One region of the Psychrobacillus sp. INOP01 genome, then DNA from elsewhere that is predicted to be linked to it. Evidence: riboswitches for the same ligand, from Rfam matches in the RefSeq annotation. Region 1 holds a riboswitch; the other holds the start of a gene.
What was found. A riboswitch is a leader RNA that binds a small molecule or an ion and turns the genes downstream of it on or off. The one in region 1 is predicted to bind thiamine pyrophosphate.
Positions count from the first base shown of each region.

Region 2: another riboswitch for thiamine pyrophosphate. It lies ahead of tenA (thiaminase II); the one in region 1 lies ahead of thiT (energy-coupled thiamine transporter ThiT).

Region 1 is NZ_CP073315.1:1,225,702-1,231,785, reverse strand. Features, by position in the region: gene KD050_RS06250 (aminopeptidase) at 1-114, shown strand, start outside; gene KD050_RS06245 (SGNH/GDSL hydrolase family protein) at 128-997, shown strand; gene KD050_RS06240 (magnetosome magnetite crystal formation protein family) at 1,270-1,539, opposite strand; gene KD050_RS06235 (M20 family metallopeptidase) at 1,861-2,925, opposite strand; TPP riboswitch at 3,032-3,123, shown strand; gene thiT (energy-coupled thiamine transporter ThiT) at 3,187-3,768, shown strand; gene map (type I methionyl aminopeptidase) at 3,816-4,565, shown strand; gene KD050_RS06220 (tryptophan-rich sensory protein) at 5,313-6,041, opposite strand.
Region 2 is NZ_CP073315.1:4,269,652-4,275,735, forward strand. Features, by position in the region: gene KD050_RS20980 (MFS transporter) at 1-310, shown strand, start outside; gene KD050_RS20985 (LLM class flavin-dependent oxidoreductase) at 478-1,557, shown strand; gene KD050_RS20990 (ester cyclase) at 1,689-2,114, shown strand; gene KD050_RS20995 (DUF4279 domain-containing protein) at 2,344-2,781, shown strand; gene KD050_RS21000 (VOC family protein) at 3,017-3,412, opposite strand; TPP riboswitch at 4,007-4,104, shown strand; TPP riboswitch at 4,167-4,265, shown strand; gene tenA (thiaminase II) at 4,341-5,030, shown strand; gene thiM (hydroxyethylthiazole kinase) at 5,011-5,754, shown strand; gene thiD (bifunctional hydroxymethylpyrimidine kinase/phosphomethylpyrimidine kinase) at 5,751-6,084, shown strand, end outside.

The sequences.
Region 1 (6,084 bases):
ACATCTATTGTTCATGAAGACTTTATGATTGGTAGCGGAGAGATGGATATTATGGGTGAACTAGCGGATGGAACGATGCAGCCAATATTCATAAAAGGTACTTGGGCTTTTTAAGGAGTTGATAGGCTTGAAAAAATGGCTTTGTACTTTAATCATTCTATTTGTTTTATTTGGATCCACTACCGTAGATGCCAAGGGAGCTGAAGTTTATATTGCGCTTGGGGATTCCTTGGCGGCCGGTCAAACACCGAATCGTGCTATAGATACTGGCTACACAGACTTAATAGCTCAGAAGCTAACTAAGAACGGTCAACTTGCTTTTTATTCGAAAGCATTGGCATTCCCTGGTTATACAACAGCGGATGTCCTTGAAAAGGTTCAGACGGATGAAGCCAAGGAATTGTTGAAGAATGCTACGTTGGTTACGATATCTGTGGGAGCAAATGATTTACTGCAAATGGTGCAAGTGAATCCAACAAGTGGTTCCATCGCTTATCAGCAAATCCCAGCTGATTTTGCGTTAAATAATGTTCGAAAAAATATAGAGCAAATTATTACAGAAGTACAGGCAACAGCACCAAAAGCGAAAATTTATGTAATGGGCTATTATTTTGCCTATCCTCATGTGAGAGCGTCCCAAAAGGAAGGTATAAAAAAAGAATTAGACCTATTGCATACTATTTTAAAGACGCAGTCAGAGGTTAATGGAGCGACATATGTATCAGTAGAGGAATCGTTCGGTGTAAACGCTGCAACATTATTACCAAATCCTGCAGATGTGCATCCAACGATGGAAGGATATCGTGTTATGGCAAATGCATTTTTTTCGCAATACAACAACCGATTAGTAGTTAGACAAAACGAATTGCCAGCACCTAATCCACTTACTTTTGAGCAAATTCTGAATGCAGATAAAGACCAGATGAAATCTCCTGTGGCAAGATCAGAAGGAATGGACCAATACTATTCATTAACAGAATTGAAGCCATTAATTTAGCATAGTCTTGGCATTATTAATGCTTAGTTCCGTAAAGCACATTGAACAACCATTTAAGGAAATAATAATAAAAAAGCTGTCCCCGAATCAGGAGGACAGCTTCTTAGCGTGTGCTTTTTTTAGATTTTACTACCTTGCGTATAATTGGATAAACAATTGGTGCCCATTTAATTGCTGTTTTGACTAAGTTTTTTACTTTCATCGTTATCGCTCCTTGGCTTTCGATATTAATAGTTATATACCCTCAAAAGCCTATGCATAAACGTTTCACTTTAACGTAAAACTTTAATGCCTTGGACGATATTCCAAACCATTACTATGACATACACGAGCATGTAAATAGCCATAAGTATGAGCGGCCCTGCAGCCATCCATAACGAAGGTTGTTCATTAAATCCCGTAGCAATAGGGGTAAAACTTGAGAAAATACTAATGAATAAAATTATTAATAAAACAACAGGTATGATGTGAGAGATTAATGATTTTCTTGCATGGTATTTAACTTCAGAATCCTGTGATATAAAATAAACGATAATCGGCAATAAAAAGGGTGCAAACAATACACTGAAATAGGAAAGTGCTGATAATATTTTAGGATTATCCAGTCTATTCTACCTCCTGTCCTTCTAATATATTTTTCTCGCATTAACGGGAGGGCAGATTAAAGTCGCCACGTCCTGTGGCAACATCGGCACTTGTACGGCCCGTACGTCGCAGAATTCCTACTTACGTTTTGTCAAAGCTTCATAAAATAAGATTAAATAGCCCGTAAAAGCCCGAAAGGTTCAACTAACAATCAGTGGGGCTGAAGAAAATCCCACTGATGGAAGTTTCACTATTTACGGAATGATAGGCTATATGTTTCAGTTCTTAACTAAGGAAACTAATATATTTTTGAAGGTTTCCGTAGAGGAAATAGATACATATTCTTTTTCACCATGCCAATCTCCGCCACTTGGTCCAAACTCAATTGCCCCTGCTCCAGTTTCTGCGTAGAAGCGAGCATCTGCAGCTCCATGCTGCCCAAATAATTCAGCAGGTTTTCCTATAAACTGTGAAGTGACATGAGCAATGCGTTCGATATATGGGTTGATAGCCTCAGTAGTTACTGCAGGAGCAGTCGTTTGAATCTTCATTTCACTATTGGAAAATTCCTGAGCCAACTTTGTAATATCTTCGATAATACTCTGCATATCCTGTCCAGGAACGAAACGAAGGTCATAGCTTACTATGCACTCGTCGGGTACAACGTTATAGCGTTCACCTGCTTGTATTTTCGCCAAGTTTAAGGAAGGATAATCATAGAACTCATTGCTTGCAGTTAAAAAAGAAAGTGTGCGGAGCTGTTGGTCAAATAGAAAAGCTTGTTCAATAGCATTTTTTCCTTCCCATGGACGACTTCCATGGCTAGGTTTTCCTTTTAAAATCACATCGAACTGGATAATTCCTTTTGCTTGTAGGCCAATCTTTAAGTGTGTAGGCTCGCCACATATAACAAAGTCACCAGTATATCCTTGATCTACTAGAAATTTTGACGTTTGACCGTCTGTTTCCTCATCAGTCACAATATGTAATTGAATTTTTTTAGTAAGACTTTTAGGTTCCTTAGATAGCTCGTAAAAGGCTTGCATCATCGCAGCAACTCCTGCTTTCATATCAGCTGTTCCGCGGCCATATAACAAATCTCCTTCTACAAATGGCTCGAATTGTTCCGGGTTTCCTGGAACAACATCTACATGACCATTCCAAATCATACATTCATCACCATCTCCAATTACTGCCACAAGCATCAGTTTATCCTCATGCTTTAAGACAGTAGTAGTAATCCCTCGTTCCTCTAGCCAACTTTCACAGAATAACAAAGCACTATTTGCGCCATCGATTGAGTCACTTTTCATACGTACCAAATCTTTTAATAAAGCAATCATGTATACATCCCCTTTTGCATATAGTATTTTTACAAGTATAACAAATGAACAAAAGAAGGTTGCATTACTTATTCTATTCAGCTACAATGAATTCGAACTAAATAATTCAAACCACAAGGGGCGTCGCTGATGCGGCTGAGATAGTACCCTTCGAACCTGTAAGTTAATGCTTGCGTAGGGATGTGGATGGAAACTGACAATCGCGCGATGTCTGGGTCTATCCCAGGGGTCGTTTTTTTGTGGTCAAAAAAGGGGATTGTCATGAAAAATCAACGAGTTGTAATATTAATGGAAATCGCTATTTTTGCAGCGTTAGGATACGTTTTAGATATGATTGGCTTTGGAATGCCACAAGGTGGGTCCGTAACATTCGTTCTTGTACCTGTTATTTTAATGGCCTTTCGTCGTGGTGTTGTTGCGGGACTTGCTACTGGCTTTTTGATAGGCGTTTTACAAGTAGTGACAGGTCGTTTTTATGCAGCGCCATTATCATTTGAAATAGTTATTGCGCAGGTAGCAATCGATTATTTCATCGCCTTTATGGTTGCAGGATTTGCTGGATTTCTAAGACCTGCATTTATACAAGCATTTGAACAAAAGGATAAAGTGAAAATGATTACAGCGGTTGTCTTGGGTGCATTCATCGCAGGTTTTCTTCGCTATTTAGCACATGTGACTTCAGGTATTCTATTTTTTGGAGAATTTGCTGGAGATCAAAACGTGATTTTGTATTCATTAATCTATAATTCTACTTATATGATTCCAGTATTTTTAATAGCTGCTTTCATTTGTTCTGTTTTATTTGTTAAAGCTCCGCGCCTAGCACTGCCGAATTCTCACTAAATATGATATGATTAGAATACATTTAGTGAAGAAGGGATCTTGTTAAGATGATTGTACAAACTGACGAAGAGTTAGTAGCATTAAAAAAAATAGGGCGTATTGTTGCAGAAATTCGAGAAGTGATGAAGGCTGCAACTAAACCTGGGATTACAACAAAAGAATTGGACGAAATCGGTGGAAAGCTATTTAAAGAGCATGGAGCTATTTCTGGACCAATGGGTGAATATGATTTTCCAGGATATACTTGTATCAGTGTTAATGAGGAAGTAGCGCATGGAATGCCAGGCTCTCGTGTTATTCAAGATGGCGATATCGTGAATATAGATGTTTCTGGATCACTTGATGGTTACTTTGCAGATACTGGGATTTCTTTTGTTGTTGGTGAAGGTTATGAAGAAAAAGAAAAGTTATGTGCTGTAGCTGAGAGTGCATTTGATCGTGCGATGCTAAAAGTTAAGGCTGGTTCTCGTTTAAATCAAATCGGAAAAGCCGTAGCAAGAGAAGCGAAAGATAATAGCTTACATGTTATTATGAACCTAACTGGACATGGTATTGGGAAATCGTTACACGAAGCTCCTCAGCATGTGTTGAATTATTACGATGCATGGGATCCTACGATATTAAAAGAAGGAATGGTTTTAGCTGTAGAACCGTTTATTTCTGAAAAAGCAGAGCATATCGTGGAATCTGGTGATGGTTGGACATTTGTAACTCCTGATAAATCGTTAGTAGCACAGATTGAGCATACAATTGTTGTGACAAAAGGTGCTCCTATTTTATTAACTAAATTAGATTAAAATAAAACAAAACGCCTTCGAAATTTTACTCTTTCGAAGGCGTTTTTTAAAATTAAGTATATGGATTATCATACTGCGAAACCAGTGTTCATAGATACTGCTGATTTCCGTTTCAGGTTTACGCTTTCCATGGGCGTTGCCTCAGCCTCCTCGTTCGGAAAACATATGCTCCTGCGATTACTCGTCGCAAAGACATTACCCAAACAAAGTTTGGCCAATGTCTTCGCTGCGGGGTCTTCGCATAACGCTTTTCCCACTGGAGTCGCCACCTTGCACTACAATCAATTATTTGAGTAGTCCCCATAATTAGATTTGGCAAAGCATATCGCTTAGATATTAAGATTAGTCCAAGTTAATGTAGGGAAAAAGCATTTGTAATCACTGTTGAATTAGAAATGCTATTATTTCATGATGGATGAAGGAATCAGACTTTCTTTTTACTAGTGGAAATAAAGAAAAATAGTAAGTGTTTGACTCATAAAGAAACGAAGTAGCGAACGAAATTGCATCTTCGAGAGCTTCTTCTATAAATAGGAAAGTAGCTTTTCTCTAGTTATCCAAAAATGCATTTACCTGTTTCTATGCGTTGTAGGAGGGCGACGGACAGGCAAACGCCATAAGATTACCGAAAAAAGTGATATTGGTTGTGAGGGATGTCACAACCAATATCACTAAAAATTCACTCGGTAATAATTTAGCAATACGTCTGTCTAAAGCCCTTCAAAACGCTAGAAATAGGTTTTGAACTTAAAGGGGTCTTGCACTTTTCTTAAGGAATATAATCCCTACAATCAGGACACAGCTTAAGAAAAGAGAGGCTGCGGTTAGGAGTAGTTGACTAAAGTTGTGTTGAATTGCAACTCCAATGAAAGTCCAGATAAAAACAACAGACATAAGACGGTCGAAATAATGATACCGAAAATGAAGAGCTATGGCTGTCGCAATGGTTAAGAAGATAACTCCCCAAAGAGATTTTGTCATACCAAATCCATCAAATTCATAAAACGTAAGGAGATAAGATAGATTTGTGAAGAAACTGATAAATGTCCAGCCTAAAATTAAGGAAATTGGCAAACGTTTCTTTCGATTTATATCATCTAAAGGATAAGTTATATAAAGCATGAACAAACAGCTTAATAAGACGGTGAGAGTAACAAAAGAATATACAAACTGCTCATAATGCCAACTAAATATGCACAAAATATATAAAATAGAGGATGCTCCAAATAATAGAATGCGCTTCGTAGGTATAGGACGAGAAGATTTGTAGTCCTTCATAATATTCCAAATCCACCAAGCTAATAATATAAAAATAACAATCCATATATAAAATACATAATTTGCTGGAGTAAAAAAGACGGGAAGTCTATTGAATATCTCGCCACTAGTTTGACCATTTATGGGTAGTAAAGTAGATAGTAATTTAACGATTACAGTAGATATAAAAAATAACATTAAAAGGATTATTTTAAACATTCAGCTGCCTCCTTCTATTTAATAAGTATACCTTTGATATATA
Region 2 (6,084 bases), 1.3 Mb from region 1:
GTTATTCATTAGCTATACAGAGCAATCGCTATTAGCATTAGTTATAGGTATTGTACTGCTTGATTTGGCGGTGCAAGCCATACATGTTACTAATCAAACGATGATTCTTCCATTGCGTCCGGAGGCACGGAGTCGGTTAACAGCTGGGTACATGGTGTTTTATTCTATCGGCAGTGCTAGCGGATCAATTGCTTCTACCCAAATGTACGCGCACTATGGGTGGATAGGAGTATGCTTGCTCGGGGCGTCAGTTAGTGCTTTAGCTCTTCTTTTTTGGACAATGACTAGGCGCGATACTGCTTCCGAATAAAAATATGCCTGTGTCATATCATATCCAGATTCAACATCATGAATCTGAGCTACACTGCAACAAGTTTTAGAAGAAATGAATACTAGTACAGAATAAAGATCAGATATTGTAATTTGTTACTTACAAAATTGTGGTGGAGAAAAATTTGAAATAGGAGAGGATTGTATATGGAAATAGGCATTACTTCATTTGTAGAAACTAAACCAGATATTCAGTCTGGAGAAGTGATGAGTCACGCACTACGATTGCGTGAAGTGATAGAGGAAATTGTTCTTGCTGATCAGGTGGGACTTGATGTGTTTGGCATAGGTGAGCATCATAGGGAAGATTATGCGGCCTCTTCACCAGCAGTTTTGCTGTCTGCCGCTGCTACGCTCACGAAACGGATTAGGCTGACTAGTGCAGTTACAGTGCTTTCTTCAGCAGATCCAGTACGCGTTTTTCAGGATTTTTCAACGTTGGATGGTATTTCAAATGGGCGTGCGGAGATTATGGCGGGAAGAGGGTCGTTTGTTGAATCTTTTCCATTGTTTGGCTATAACTTGAATGATTATGATGAACTTTTTGAAGAACATTTGGAATTGCTTCTAAAATTACGTGAGGCCGAAAAGGTAACTTGGAAAGGTAGGCATCGAGCAGCGATTAACAATTTGGGAATATATCCACGGCCAGTTCAAAGTTCTTTACCGATATGGGTCGGCAGTGGGGGGAATCAGGAGTCTGCTATTCGTGCTGGTTTGCTAGGACTGCCACTGATGCTTGCAATTATCGGTGGAAACCCGATTCAGTTTGAACCGCTCGTGCAGCTTTATAAGAAAGCTGCAGCCCATGCTGGTCACGACGAATCACGGCTTAAGGTTGGATCACATTCGATAGGATTTATTGCAGAGAATACTGAAACAGCAGCAGATATGTTTTTCCCATCTACCCAGGCAGGCATGAATAAACTTGGCAAAGAGCGGGGTTGGGCTCATTATGACCGTACTAGCTTCGATGCCGCGCGCAGTTTTGAAGGTGCGCTGTATGTTGGAGATCCAGAAACTGTTGCTCAAAAGATTATTCACCTTCGTAAATATGTAGGCATCACACGCTTTATGATGTATGTTCCATTAAGCACTATGCCGCATGACCAAGTGATGAAAGCCATTGAGCTGCTAGGAACAGAGGTAGCGCCACGGGTTCGAGAGGAAATAACCAAGTGGGAAACTGAGACAGAAAATGTATCATCATTCAAGTTAGATTCATAATGCCTCATACTAAATTGAGAACTGGTAGGCCATCAAGCTTGCGGCGAAAAGCCCTCTATTCGTTTATCAGCTTCAAACGAAGACCATGCATTTGACGGTAACAGCATTGAAATAAATATGGAGGTGTTCAAATGACACCAGAACAAATAATTAGAAAATTTTTTGAAGAAGTACGATCAGGAAAAAATCCAGACTACTCAAATCAATTAATGTCCGAACAAGTATTGGCTCATCAAATTGTATCCGAGGAAGAACAAACAGTTTTAAGGACGCCTAAAGATTATGCTGAACACGTAAGAGAAATGATGGAAGCCTATGGTAATTATTCTTTAGAAATTCAAGAATTATTGGTACAAGGAAATAAAGTATATGTCCGTTGGAAACAAGTAGGTGCACACGTAGGAGTAGTCGATGGATATCAACCTACAGGACTTACTATAACTCAAATGACAAGTGCAGTATATAAGATAGAAGGTGGAAAAATTTCCGAGTATTGGATTCAAATTGATAGGTCAGGGATTCAAAAACAATTAGAGTACAATAAACATATTAAATAGTTATTTGATATTCCAAAGTGTTAGGATAATAAACTTTTCTTGAACTAAAGGGTGCTTTAGCAGAACAAGACCATCAACCATCATTCGATGGTCTATTTATATGTACAGAACAATCAAATAGATTTAGGCGATCCAGAAGTATTTCACTTAAACTAACGGGTGCTTTACTTCAAGAAGAATTGAAAGTATTTCGGTAGTCGAATAGTTAAACTAAGGGCAGGAGGTTTACATGGACAAAACATCGCTATATGCATATATTCTATTTAGCGGAAATGATGATTTCCCATTAGATGTCGTTACGGAAAGACTAGGCGTGCAACCTACGAAAACTTGGAAAGTAGGAGAACGAGTAGAGCCTAACCATCCAAAAAATCAGTTATTACGGTCATATACTGGTTGGCATTTTGAAATAGAAACTAAAGAATCACTAGATACAGAAGATGTATTACGTCCACTTTTAGAAGTATTCCAATCAAAGACAGATACGATTAATCAATTAAAAGAAGAACTTATTTTAGATGTACGTCTAGAGTTAGTTATACAGATTTACGATGGATATACTCCAGGATTAGTGATTTATCCTGAATTCAGTAAGTTCGCTGCAGAAATAAATGCTTTTTTAGACGTTGATATGTATGTGTTTTCTATTAATGATCCAAATGAATAAACGGACTATTATAAACTACATGTCCACATATAATAAAGATTACTAAGAATGTCAATTATTCTTCAACTAACGGGTGCTTTACTTCAAGAAGGGGTAAAGCCTTTTTTGTTGAACTAACGCGGCAGGTTAGTTTAATAAGAAAATGGGAGTTTTTATGTTCGCATTAGACTCATTATGTGTAATAGAAAGAAAGGCGCAAAAAAATTACGACTGTAACTTAAATAGAAAAAAATATTTACTGTTCTGGGTGAAGGATATTGCAGGCACTTAACCAATTTCCAGAAGGATCTTTAAATCCAAAACCACCAAATTCGCCTTGTAAATTTAAAGGACCAACTTCAACTTGTTTTCCTTCAAGCCACTCATATAATTCTTTTAAGGTAGGAGTATAAAAGTCAATTATGCTATGAACGATATTAGTATTTGTATTTGTGAATGATAATCCATTAATTTCTTCAGTTTCAACCAAGAAAATCGTTGGAACTCCTTTTGATTTCATAGTAAGCATAGCATTTTTTTTACCTTGAAAGTGGACTTCGGCACCCAGGATATCGATATAAAACTTTATAGATTCTTCTAAATTAGTAACTGGTATTTCCAGTGTAGCAATATGTGATATTAAATTAGTCATAGTAGCCTCCTGTGTTTTGTTTGCACATATATTTTTCTACACTCAATTAAGAAATCCTTCTTAAGTTTCATTAAGAATGGAATGTCTTATCAAACAAGCCGTTTACATCAAGAACAAGATTCTTTAATGATAGATACAGAATACCTATCTGAATTGTTCGAAAAAGGTTTACCAACTTTAAATCAAACAATTACTATAATTTCAACTACTTTAAATATAAGATATAAAGAAATTATTCAAGAAATCCTTTTATGTATGTATCAACAAGATATGTTCAAAGAACTAATTAGTTTTCTATTTCCGGAAGAAGTAAAGAACCTATAATTAAAATTACTTAGTGTTTCACAGTGAACCCCCAGTGAGTAAACTGTCCGCTTAGGGTTAACTTTATTAATTTTTAACTTCTCATGCAGTAGCTTGAAGTTAAATAACTGTATTTAGTATACAGATTCCGAACTGCCTATATCGTTAATTGAATTTAAACAAGTTCCCAAAGCGGGATTTGGGAATATTTTTTTGACTATTTGTAGTGGTGTAGTAGTTTAAGATAAGCTTGTTAAAATCCATTTGTTTTGATACACTCAAGCTAATTAAATGCATTTGCAGGGGGACACATTGGTGTTGAGAAGGTAAAATCTGACCCTTAGAACCTGACCGTTAATACGGACGTAGGGAGCAAAGTACATACAAATTATGAATTTGTACTTACTAGGGCTCCGCGTATTTTTTACGTGGAGCCTTTCTTATGCAAATACTTTAATTGCGGGGGGACACTTTGGTGTTGAGAAGGTTAAAACCTGACCCTTAGAACCTGACAGTTAACACTGACGTAGGGAGCAATTAGTGGTGTAGTTTACACTTTTTGGGCGTCTCTATTTTTAGAGACGCCTTTTTTTGCACTTACGTCCACCAATGAGGAGGACTATGTATGGAATTTTGTGAAAAAGTGAGGAAAGAAACGAATGTTTATTTTGAGGCAAGCTTCGAGCATCCATTTGTACGAGGCATTGCAGATGGAACTTTGCCGTTAGAGAAATTTAAGTTTTATATGCTACAAGATTCGTATTATTTAAAGCATTACACAAAAGTCCTGGCGCTTGCAGCAGCGAAAGCAACAAATGAAGAGGATATTCACTATTTTTTAGACACGGCACGATTTATTCATGAAGCCGAGTTGGAACTTCATCGTACGACGTTTAAGGATTTAGGCGTTACAGCTGAGGAAATTGAACAATTTGAAGCAGCACCTGCAGCCTATAACTATGTGAGTCATATGTATCAGGCGGTTCATACTGGAGATGTTGCAGAAGCATTTGCAGCGATTTTACCTTGCCCGTGGCTGTATCAAGAAATCGGGCAAAAAATAAAACAAGCTTCGCCTAATATACCGTTATATGCCCAATGGATTGCCCTATATGGATCAGACAAGATGAAAGAAACGATCGAAAAGCAAAAGAAAATGATGAATCGTTTAGCAGCAGAGCAACAGGAAAAAGAAAAATGGTTATATGAGCATTTTAAGAAAAGTTGTTACTATGAATGGCAGTTTTGGGAAATGGCTTGGACGATGCAAAATTGGATGCAGGAGGTGTATATCGTTGAGCCTGCAAAAAATTAATACACAAAAACCTCTCGTACATTGCATCACAAACTATGTAGTGGCGAATTTCACCGCAAATGGCTTGCTGGCGATTGGTGCTTCCCCTGTGATGGCTGATGCACAAGAGGAAGTAGCCGAAATGGCGAGTAAAGCGGATGCATTACTTCTCAATATTGGGACACTTAATGAACGCACCATTTCTTCGATGCAAGTAGCTGGCCAAAGTGCAAATACGCACCACGTGCCGATTGTGTTAGATCCTGTTGGTGCAGGGGCAACCGTTTTTCGTACACGTACAACGCTTGCCTTATTACAACAGTTAAAGGTGAGCTTAATTCGCTGTAATATAGGAGAACTCGCTGCCATTGCCGGTGTCAATTGGCATTCAAAAGGTGTGGATAGCGGTTCAGGGAAACTTGATGTTGTACAAACTGCCAAAACCGTTGCAAGGAACTATAATTGCTTGGTCATTGTCACAGGTGAAACAGATGTATTAACAGACGGTGTTCAAGTGGCACTGATTACGGGCGGTCATGAAAAGATCACGAAAGTGACGGGCAGTGGCTGTTTACTTAGTGCGATTTGTACAGCCCTACTTGCAAGTAGTACGGAGCCTTTTTCGGATTTAGCGAATTTATTACGTGAATATAAACAGATAAGTGAATGGGCTTATGGGCCGATTGGTACGTTGCATGAAAATGTACTGAACCATTTAGAACGATTAGCGGAGGGAACAAAATGATTGCATGTACAATAGCAGGTTCAGACAGTGGTGGCGGCGCTGGTATTCAAGCAGATCTGAAAACATTTCAGGAATTAGGGGTGTTTGGCACATCGGTCATTACAGCATTAACTGCACAAAATACAACAGGTGTGCATGGGATTTTTACAACAACTGCATCGTTTGTACAAACACAGCTAAAGGCAGTACTCGATGATTTTGATGTAAAAGCGATCAAAACAGGCATGTTGTTTGATGCAGGAATTATTGAAAGCGTAGTTGCGTTGCTGAAAGAGCAGCAAATTCCGTTAATAGTGGACCCCGTCATGATGGCAAAAGGAGGCGCTAGTT